One region of the Vibrio sp. SCSIO 43133 genome, then DNA from elsewhere that is predicted to be linked to it. Evidence: riboswitches for the same ligand, from Rfam matches in the RefSeq annotation. Region 1 holds a riboswitch; each other region holds the start of a gene.

Region 1 (3,139 bases):
GGCAAAGATGTAATCCATATATGGAATCGCTTTGCCATAATCCACATCTTCAATCTTGTCATGACCAACGCCAATCGCGGAAGTCAGCTCGTACTCTCTGCCTGTTTCTGCTTCAAGCTCATCCAACATAGCTCGCAGTTCGCTCATCAAATCAATGTAAGCCGGTCCATCGTTTACTGGGTCACCTAAGTCTGATGCAGCGCCATCCCCACCCGGATACTCCCAATCGATATCCACGCCATCATAGAACTTCCACGTATTGAGGAAGCGTTTCACAGACGCGACAAATATGTCTCGATTGGCTTTATCGGTAAAGCTGTAAAATGGGTCTGAAAGAGTCCAACCACCAATGGAAGGGAGAATTTTAAGATCGGGATTACGCTGCTTTAGTGCCATTAACATGGCATAGTTGCCTTTAATTGGCGTGTTGTAGTCATGACCAGCTTGAGTGAAGCTTTTCTGGTACGCTGCCCAAGGGTCGTGAATAACCACTTCAAAGTCTTGCATGCCCTTACAGGCGGTTTGCAGAGCATTAAAGCTGTTGCCTCCCACAGATTTCACCGATTCATTAGGACCACAAATCGGGATAAAACCATAGATAATGTGGGTTAGGTTGTCGGCCGGAATGTTGTCTACTGTGTAGTCACGCCCATAAATTCCCCATTCCACAAAGTAGGTGCCGACGACCATATTAGGGTCGGTATTATAAGACTTGTTGTTGGGGTCAATATTCATTGTCAAAGGGGCTAGATGAGAGCCATCAGTATCAGCAACCACCAGCTCCATTGGCGCACTTTTGCTACATCCCGTTGCATCACACGCTTCCACTTGCATTTGATACAAACCACCCTGACCATAACCAAACGTAGCGGTTGTTTGGCTACCAGTTATTGGCCCTGTCGCCACCTTGTTACCATCGAAGTAGATGTTATAAGTATCTCCAGTGGTACCACTCCACTGATTAAATGTGATTTTGATCTCTGCTAGATCGTTGTATTGAACCATCTGGTCGTAGCCAGAGGTGGTCTCCATAGCCAATTGGATTTTCGAAAACTGCAGATTATTCGAGCCCCAGACGTCAATTGAGGGTTTTGCTGGCGCGGCATTGACACTTTGGCTTACCGCCAAAGCAACCGCCGATACCCCTAATAATAGATTTTTCATTATTTGTTCTCTTTCCCTGAAAGGTCTAATGACGCTGCTCACACCTGTTATAAAAGTGTGAACATCGAGAACAATTAATAGAACTTGGGGTTTATTTTGTGTTCAAAAAATAAACTCACTTCGAGTCACCACTCAAAAATACTCAATATGTAACAAGAATTTTCATTCACATTTTTACTTTGTGCCCAGAATTTTATTCTTGTGATGGCACCTCCTTCCTTAAAAAACACCAAACCCATTCACCAAGAAAATAAGCGCACTCGGAGGTATTTTCCGTTTAAGTCGATGAGCTCACGTTTTAATTCTGGAAAAAAACCAGCGCTTGTATAACAATGTCCTTTCTCATTAGTCGGGGAGCGTTTTCGCTGAGATCACCAAAGTGGTGAGACCCGTTGAACCTGATTCAGTTAGCACTGGCGTAGGGAACTGATAGACACCGCACTAAGACTCTGCGTCCGCAGTGGATCTTTGCCCTGCCTATTTTGTGTTCCTACCCTGAAAAGGAACATGATATGACATCATCAACCTCTAAAACTCCTATTGTATTGACGATCGCTGGCTCCGATTCTGGCGGTGGCGCTGGAATTCAGGCTGACATTAAAGCCATCTCAGCAACAGGTTCTTATGCGTGCTCAGTCATTACTGCATTGACCGCCCAAAACACGCAAGGTGTATCTGGTATTCTCGGCATCGATCCTCAATTTGTTCAGGCGCAATTAGACGCGGTATTCAGCGACTTAGATGTAGTGGCGGTAAAGATCGGTATGCTTGCTGACGCCAATATTATTCGCGCTGTGGCTGAAAAGATTCGTCAATATCAGCCAAAGCATGTGGTTCTAGACCCTGTCATGGTCGCTACCAGTGGCGACCTGCTATTAGAACCTTCCGCTATTGATGCGTTAAAAACGGAATTACTACCTTTAGCGACAGTGATCACACCTAATTTACCTGAAGGTGCAGCCCTACTTGGCACCCAAGTTCCGCAATCCCAAAATGACATGGAAGCGTTGATTGACCAGTTACGCGAACTCAATACGTCAGCGATTTTGCTTAAAGGTGGTCACCTTGAGTCAGACTCCAGCAGTAATGACTTACTGATTACTCAAAATGATGTGTCTATCTTTGAAACAACGCGTATCAATACCAAGAATACTCATGGTACAGGTTGCACATTAAGCTCTGCCATCGCGTCTTACTTGGCTCAAAATAATTCCTTACATCAAGCGGTCTCCAACGGTAAAAGCTACATTACTCAAGCAATTGCCCACGCCGATGAGCTCGACATCGGTAAGGGGCACGGTCCTGTTCACCACTTTTACGCGCTGAACCGATGAACGATATTCGTATTGAAAACGCCACGCTCACCTATTTAGGTGACGCTCAACCGATATTCTCAGACTTGAGCGTACAGTTTGAAGCGGGAAGCTGGACCGCTTTGTTAGGACCTAGTGGCTGCGGGAAGTCGACATTGCTGCGCTATATCGCTGGGCTACTAACGGAAAAAGTCACCTTTACCGCCAAAACTGTAGTTCCTAGCCTTACTCAGTTGTCGAGCAACGTAGCCTACATGGCGCAGCAAGACTTACTTATGCCTTGGTTAACCGTTGTTGATAATGTGTGTTTAGCTACACGTTTAAATGGTCAGCGTGTCGAAGCCAATACGAAAGCCAAAGCTATGGCGTTATTGAAACAGGTTGGACTCGATAGCAAAGCGAATGTTCTTCCCAACGAACTATCTGGCGGACAAAAACAGCGCGTTGCCTTAGCTCGAACTTTAATGCAAGACAAATCGATAGTGTTGATGGACGAGCCATTTTCTGCGCTTGATGCCGTCACTAGACATAAATTGCAAAATCTTGCCGCTCAGTTGTTGTGTGATAAAACAGTGTTATTGATCACCCACGATCCTCAAGAAGCCTTGAGGCTCGGCGAGCAAATATTGGTCATGAACGGGAAACCCGCTCAGCTCAATAAA
Region 2 (3,139 bases), 630 kb from region 1:
TGAAGTTGGTATAGAGGAAACTCTCCTCGTGGTGGGCAAGACACCACTTAGCAATAATGGATCCGCCGCGAGATACGATTCCAGTAACACGTTTAGCAGTCATCGGAATATGACTCAGAAGTAAGCCAGCATGTATAGTAAAGTAGTCAACGCCCTGCTCTGCTTGCTCGATAAGCGTATCACGCATAACTTCCCAAGTAAGATTTTCAGCAACCCCATTCACCTTCTCTAAGGCTTGATACATAGGAACCGTACCAATTGGCACTGGGCTATTTCTTAATATCCACTCTCTGGTTTCGTGGATATTACGGCCCGTCGACAAATCCATTACCGTATCGGCTCCCCAACGAGTACCCCAAACAAGTTTTTCTACTTCTTCTTCAATCGATGAAGTTACTGATGAATTGCCGATATTGGCATTAACCTTCACCAAGAAATTGCGTCCAATGATCATTGGCTCTGACTCGGGGTGGTTAATATTGGAAGGAATGATCGCGCGCCCTTCAGCGACCTCTTTTCGAACGAATTCTGGCGTAATCTCTTTAGGTAGGTTAGCACCAAAGTGCTGACCCGGATGCTGCTGGGTGAGCATTTCATCATTGAGTTTTTGACGTCCCATATTCTCGCGTATCGCGATGTATTCCATTTCAGGGGTAATGATGCCTTTCCTAGCATAATGGAGCTGAGTAACACATGCGCCCTCTACACCTCGTCGGATACGGGGAAGCTGGCCATAGCGAAGCTCATCAAGCGTCTCATCCTCAAGTCTCTCTTTGGCAAATTCAGAGCTCACACCGGCTAATACTTCCGTATCAGAACGTTCATCAATCCATTGTTCTCTTAACTTTGGTAGGCCTGAATAGAGGTCAATATGGTGGTTTGGATCGGTATAAACACCGGACGTGTCATAGACATGAATAGGTTCGTTGGGAACATAGATAGGATTATCTTGACTGCCTCCTATTAGGCTATCGGCCAACGATATCTCGCGCATAGGGACTTGTATGTCACTGCGGCTACCTTGAATATAGGTCTTCTGAGAGTTTGGATAGGGAGTCACCGATAGCGTATCGATGAAGTTTTTTGCTTCCAGTCTGCTTTGCTTACGTGTCGACATAGCATTTCCTTATATATCATATAGTTATAAAAGATAAATGCTTGACGGATGTATGAGTACAAGAGGTATCAACCACAATAGCTTGCGCTATTTGATAAATAAAAGAGGGAGGGTTTCCATTTTATTTCTCCTGTTCCCTTCGCTGGTACTAACCAGATCAGGTTCAACGGATCCCGAATTAACGGTCTCAGCCCTAAGGCACTCCGACAAGTATTGAAGCGATTATAGAATAATTAGTTCCGATTTTTCAACCAAACTATGTATCTTTTTGTTTAACTTTTGATCAGCAACTGAAACCCTATCCAGCATGCAGAGATACTTAGAACCACATTGAGTAGAACATTAAGTCCCATTTTCAAAAATGCTCCCTGTTGCATCAAGAGTACATTGTCCATGGAAAACGTAGAAAAGGTAGTTAAAGCGCCAAGAAACCCAAGACCTATTATTTGACGCCATGGTTCTGGGGCAAGTACCTCAGTCTCAAAAGCGGCTATGAGTAACCCCATAATAAACGAACCAACTACGTTAACGGTAAGTGTCCCATAAGGGAACCCTCGACCAAAAAGTACAATACATAATTCTGAAACTAAGTAGCGTGAGCATGCACCAAAAGCACCACCTATCGCTATAAAACCTAAAACTGCAAACTGACCCATCATCGAGTACCTAAAATTAAATGCCTATAGAGCTAATAGTATACGAACACTTGATGATTTCGACAGAAGTCAGCGAAAATTATGTTTTCATAAGACACAGATAGTCTATCGTTTGTAGTCAAAATTTAAAACGTTACAGGAGTCACTTTTAACTCACTTTGACGTATCCCATTAGTCCTGTCTTCATATGTTCAATAACATGACAGTGATACATCCAGCTTCCAGGGTTATCTGCAACAAATGCAACTTTTGCTCTGCCGTTTTTTCCAAGTAACACAGTGTCGGTATGAAATGGCTCGACCTCTTTGTCATCCAGCTCAAGCACTGTAAAAGTATGACCATGTAGATGAATAGGATGGTGATACTGTGTGACATTTCTGAGATCGAAAATATAAGTACGGCCCAACTCCAACTCTGCAATAGGATCTGGTATTTTATCTTCACTCATGCCTTCCCAAGCTCTTTTGTTCATTAACCAGAACTTAGGTATAGCTTTACCGTCTTTACTTGCTGGAGTAACAGCCCCTTCCCACTCGAAGACAAAGTCCTTGGTGATGGCATTCGATAGGTCAGGCTTTGGAATTGGGTTTAATGGTAAGGATGGTATCTTTTGTTCCTTAGCAACGCCCTCACCTTTGACTGAGAAAGAACAAAGAGGAAATGGGAAGTTACCCTTTAGGTGGCGAACATAAACTGTAGAACCATCTTGCTTAGGGGCAACTATGGCCAAATCAAGACGCATACCTGGGCCCATTTTATGGTCAGTAAGCTTATACGGAGTGGATATTGGGTTTCCATCGATAGCAATTACCCAAGCTGTCGCACCTTCTACAGCGATCTTATAAGTTAAGGTATTATCAACATTTACCACACGCGCTCTAATAAGCCCGTTAGGACGAACTTTGTAATTAGGTTCATTGGTACCATTAACTGTTCCCCACTCACCAGGAGTACCCATACGAGCGCTATATCGGGGAATCATTAGCTGCTTCCAATTACCTTTTTTGTCTATGTGCCAATTTTTTAATACTAATTCCATATCATGATCGAATTCTAAAGGCTCGCTCTCTTCAACAATAAGCGCTCCAACCAGTCCCTTGCCGAGTTGAACCACGCTATTCATATGAGGGTGATACCAAAAGGTTCCGGCATCTGGCGGCGTAAATTCATAGATAAAGGTTTCATTAGGCATTATCGGGGGCTGACTTAGGAAAGGTACGCCATCCATCTCGATAGGTATTCGAAGTCCGTGCCAGTGAATCGTCGTGGGTTCGTCTAGCTTGTTAGTGAAACGAATGACTACCTTCTGTCCTTGCTTGCAGCGAATTGTGGGCGCAGGAATTTGGCCGTTAAAGCCCAAGACCTC
Region 3 (3,139 bases), 1.0 Mb from region 1:
ACTAGGAAGAGGGTGTTGGAGTGAAGTGGAACACACGGGAGAGAATGCGGATTGGCATGCTAACAAGTTAAAGCGTGATGGTTCGCATTTTGAAGTGTACCTACATGGCAGCAAAGTCGGGGAAGTTAAGTGGGAGCTAGTGGGGGACCATAATGTCGATAACGCCCTGATGGCTATTGCTGGAGCAAGGCATGTTGGCGTGACTCCGGATCTTGCGTGCGAAGCATTAGGCAAGTTTATCAATACCAAGCGACGCTTGGAGCTGAAGGGCGAAGTGAATCAAGTCACGGTATACGATGATTTTGCCCATCATCCAACGGCAATTGAACTGACTTTAGGCGGTTTACGTAACAAGGTCGGCAAGCAGCGAATCCTAGCTGTTTTAGAGCCACGCAGTGCCACCATGAAACGCGGCGTGCACAAAGAGACATTAGCGCAATCGCTCACTCAAGCCGATGCGGTGTTCTTATTCCAACCCGACAATATTGATTGGTCAGTAGAAGAGATTGCGCACTCATGCTCGCAACCAGCCACAGTCAGTGACTCTATTGATGAACTGGTGCAGGCCATTGTTGAACAGGCTCAACCAGGCGATCAAATTCTGGTGATGAGCAATGGTGGCTTTGGTGGTATTCATCAAAAATTATTAGAGGCATTAGCGTAATGAAACCCGTAGAGAAAGCGATCACGCTGGCATTTACTGGTGCATCTGGCGCTCCTTATGGGATGCGCCTCCTTGAGTGTTTGTTAGCTCAAGATTATACCGTGTACTTATTGATCTCTTCCGCTGCGAGAGTGGTGTTGGCGACTGAACATAATATTAAACTGCCGAGCGGTCCGGATGCCGCGCACAAAGCACTAGTACAAAAACTGAATTGCTCGCCAGATAAGCTGGTGGTGTGTGGTAAAGAAGATTGGTTTTCACCAGTGGCTTCCGGGTCAGCAGCGCCTAAACAGATGATCGTCTGCCCATGCTCGGCTGGTAGTGTGGCTGCGATTGCTCATGGGATGTCTGATAACTTAATTGAGCGTGCTGCTGACGTGGTAATGAAAGAGCGTGGTCAACTTCTCCTAGTGGTACGCGAGACGCCATTTTCAACCATACACCTAGAAAACATGCACAAACTTTCGCAAATGGGCGTGACCATCATGCCAGCTGCGCCTGGCTTTTATCATCAGCCAGAATCTATTGAGGATTTAGTCGACTTTATTGTGGCTCGTGTGCTTGACCATATGGGTATCGACCAAACTCTCGTGCCTCGCTGGGGCTACGATCAGCGATAAATCCACATCAATCAAACGAGTTTAGGGATAGATTTGGCGAATCTGTGACGAAAAGGTTACAATTCGCTTTCTAAAGGTTGTGACTCACGGGGTGCACTAGCAGTGGTGCTGAGAGAAGGTAATACCTGACACCCGTATACCTGATCCAGATAATGCTGGCGTAGGGATGAGAACTCCGTTCTATGGAGGCTTTTTCTGGATCATATAATATAAAAATATATATCTAAGGATAGAACCAGTGAAAGTACATCAACTCGCTAAACTTGCTTTGGCAACGACACTTCTAAGTGCCTCTCAACTCGCTGCGGCGAATACACTTACCGTTTATACCTATGATTCGTTTGCTTCAGATTGGGGCCCTGGTCCAGCGATTGAAAAAGCATTTGAAGCTAAATGTGGATGCGATCTCAATTTTGTTGCACTAGATGATGGTGTCTCGATTCTAAACCGCCTGCGTCTAGAAGGCTCCAGCTCCCAAGCCGATGTCGTACTTGGCCTCGATAATAACTTAATGAGTGAAGCGAAAGCCTCTGGCTTGTTGGCTAAACACAATGCTGATCTTTCTGTGCTTGAGTTACCAAACGGCTGGAGTGACGATGTTTTTGTTCCTTTCGATTACGGTTACTTTGCGTTTGTTTACAACAAAGAAAAGGTAAAGAATCCACCGAAAAGCCTGAAAGAGTTGGTTGAGCAACGTGATGACCTTAAGGTGATTTATCAAGATCCTCGCACTTCAACTCCGGGTCAAGGACTCTTACTTTGGATGAAGTCTGTTTATGGTGATGACTCCAGTGAGGCATGGCAAAAGCTCGCGAAAAAGACCGTAACTGTGACCAAAGGTTGGTCGGAAGCGTACTCTATGTTCCTTGAGGGAGAGTCTGACTTGGTTCTCTCTTACACGACCTCTCCGGCTTACCATATTATTGCCGAGCAAGATAAGCGATTTGCAGCCGCAGACTTTTCGGAAGGCCATTACACTCAGGTGGAAGTGGCGGCTAAAGTGGCTAGCAGTGACAAGCAAAAGTTGGCTGATGAATTTATGCAATTTATCGTCTCAGAAGACTTTCAATCAAAAATCCCAACAGGCAACTGGATGTATCCTGTTGTTGAGAGCAAGCTGCCTGAAGGTTTTGAGAGCTTAACCATTCCAAGTGAGGCGCTGACATTTAGTCCAGATGAAGTGGCGAATAACCGTAAGGCTTGGATTCGCGAGTGGCAGTCTGCGCTGATTAAGTAGTATTGGCATCTAAGAAAATCTACAGATTATCGCCCCTGTACAAGCAGGGGCAAGCCAATACTGCACCAGAGCTTCACTGGTGTGACGAATCGTTATCGTGTCTACTTCTCCATTGAGGTTATTGTGACCCAAATACCAAAATCAGGTTTAGTGATTGCTTTGCTCATTGCCATATATGTGCTGGCTTCGTTGTGGACACTGCTTTCCTACTCGTCAATGACTGATATTGCTCTGCTGTTTACGGACCCATACTATCAGCACGTAGCCAAATTTAGCTTTTGGCAAGCAAGTCTATCAACGTTGCTAAGTGTAGGGCTTGCTATCCCAGTGGCACATGCGTTTTCTCGTCGCCATTTTTGGGGAAGATCATGGTTGCTCAAATTGTTTGCGACCACCTTGGTGATGCCAGTACTGGTCGGTGTGTTTGGCATTGTCGCCATTTATGGCAATCAAGGCGTTATTGCTCAATGGTGGCTCACTTCGAACGATTCTATGCCGTTTTCCCTCTATGGCTTGAACGGTATTTTGCTCGCACACGTATTCTTTAATTTGCCTTTTTCAACCCGTTTGCTTTTAGTGACGATAGAAAGTGTTCCACTAGAGCAGCGCAAGTTAGCA

What was found. A riboswitch is a leader RNA that binds a small molecule or an ion and turns the genes downstream of it on or off. The one in region 1 is predicted to bind thiamine pyrophosphate.
Region 2: linked by a shared signal. The riboswitch ahead of thiC (phosphomethylpyrimidine synthase ThiC) and the one ahead of thiD (bifunctional hydroxymethylpyrimidine kinase/phosphomethylpyrimidine kinase) in region 1 are both predicted to bind thiamine pyrophosphate.
Region 3: linked by a shared signal. The riboswitch ahead of thiB (thiamine ABC transporter substrate binding subunit) and the one ahead of thiD (bifunctional hydroxymethylpyrimidine kinase/phosphomethylpyrimidine kinase) in region 1 are both predicted to bind thiamine pyrophosphate.

The regions. Positions count from the first base shown of each region.
Region 1 is NZ_CP068024.1:2,901,689-2,904,827, forward strand. It holds gene JKJ11_RS13640 (glycosyl hydrolase family 18 protein) at 1-1,164, opposite strand, end outside; TPP riboswitch at 1,505-1,606, shown strand; gene thiD (bifunctional hydroxymethylpyrimidine kinase/phosphomethylpyrimidine kinase) at 1,677-2,498, shown strand; gene JKJ11_RS13650 (ABC transporter ATP-binding protein) at 2,495-3,139, shown strand, end outside.
Region 2 is NZ_CP068024.1:3,531,588-3,534,726, forward strand. It holds gene thiC (phosphomethylpyrimidine synthase ThiC) at 1-1,117, opposite strand, end outside; TPP riboswitch at 1,235-1,333, opposite strand; gene crcB (fluoride efflux transporter CrcB) at 1,390-1,773, opposite strand; gene JKJ11_RS16480 (multicopper oxidase family protein) at 1,922-3,139, opposite strand, start outside.
Region 3 is NZ_CP068024.1:347,019-350,157, forward strand. It holds gene mpl (UDP-N-acetylmuramate:L-alanyl-gamma-D-glutamyl-meso-diaminopimelate ligase) at 1-664, shown strand, start outside; gene JKJ11_RS01825 (flavin prenyltransferase UbiX) at 664-1,284, shown strand; TPP riboswitch at 1,362-1,468, shown strand; gene thiB (thiamine ABC transporter substrate binding subunit) at 1,553-2,521, shown strand; gene thiP (thiamine/thiamine pyrophosphate ABC transporter permease) at 2,645-3,139, shown strand, end outside.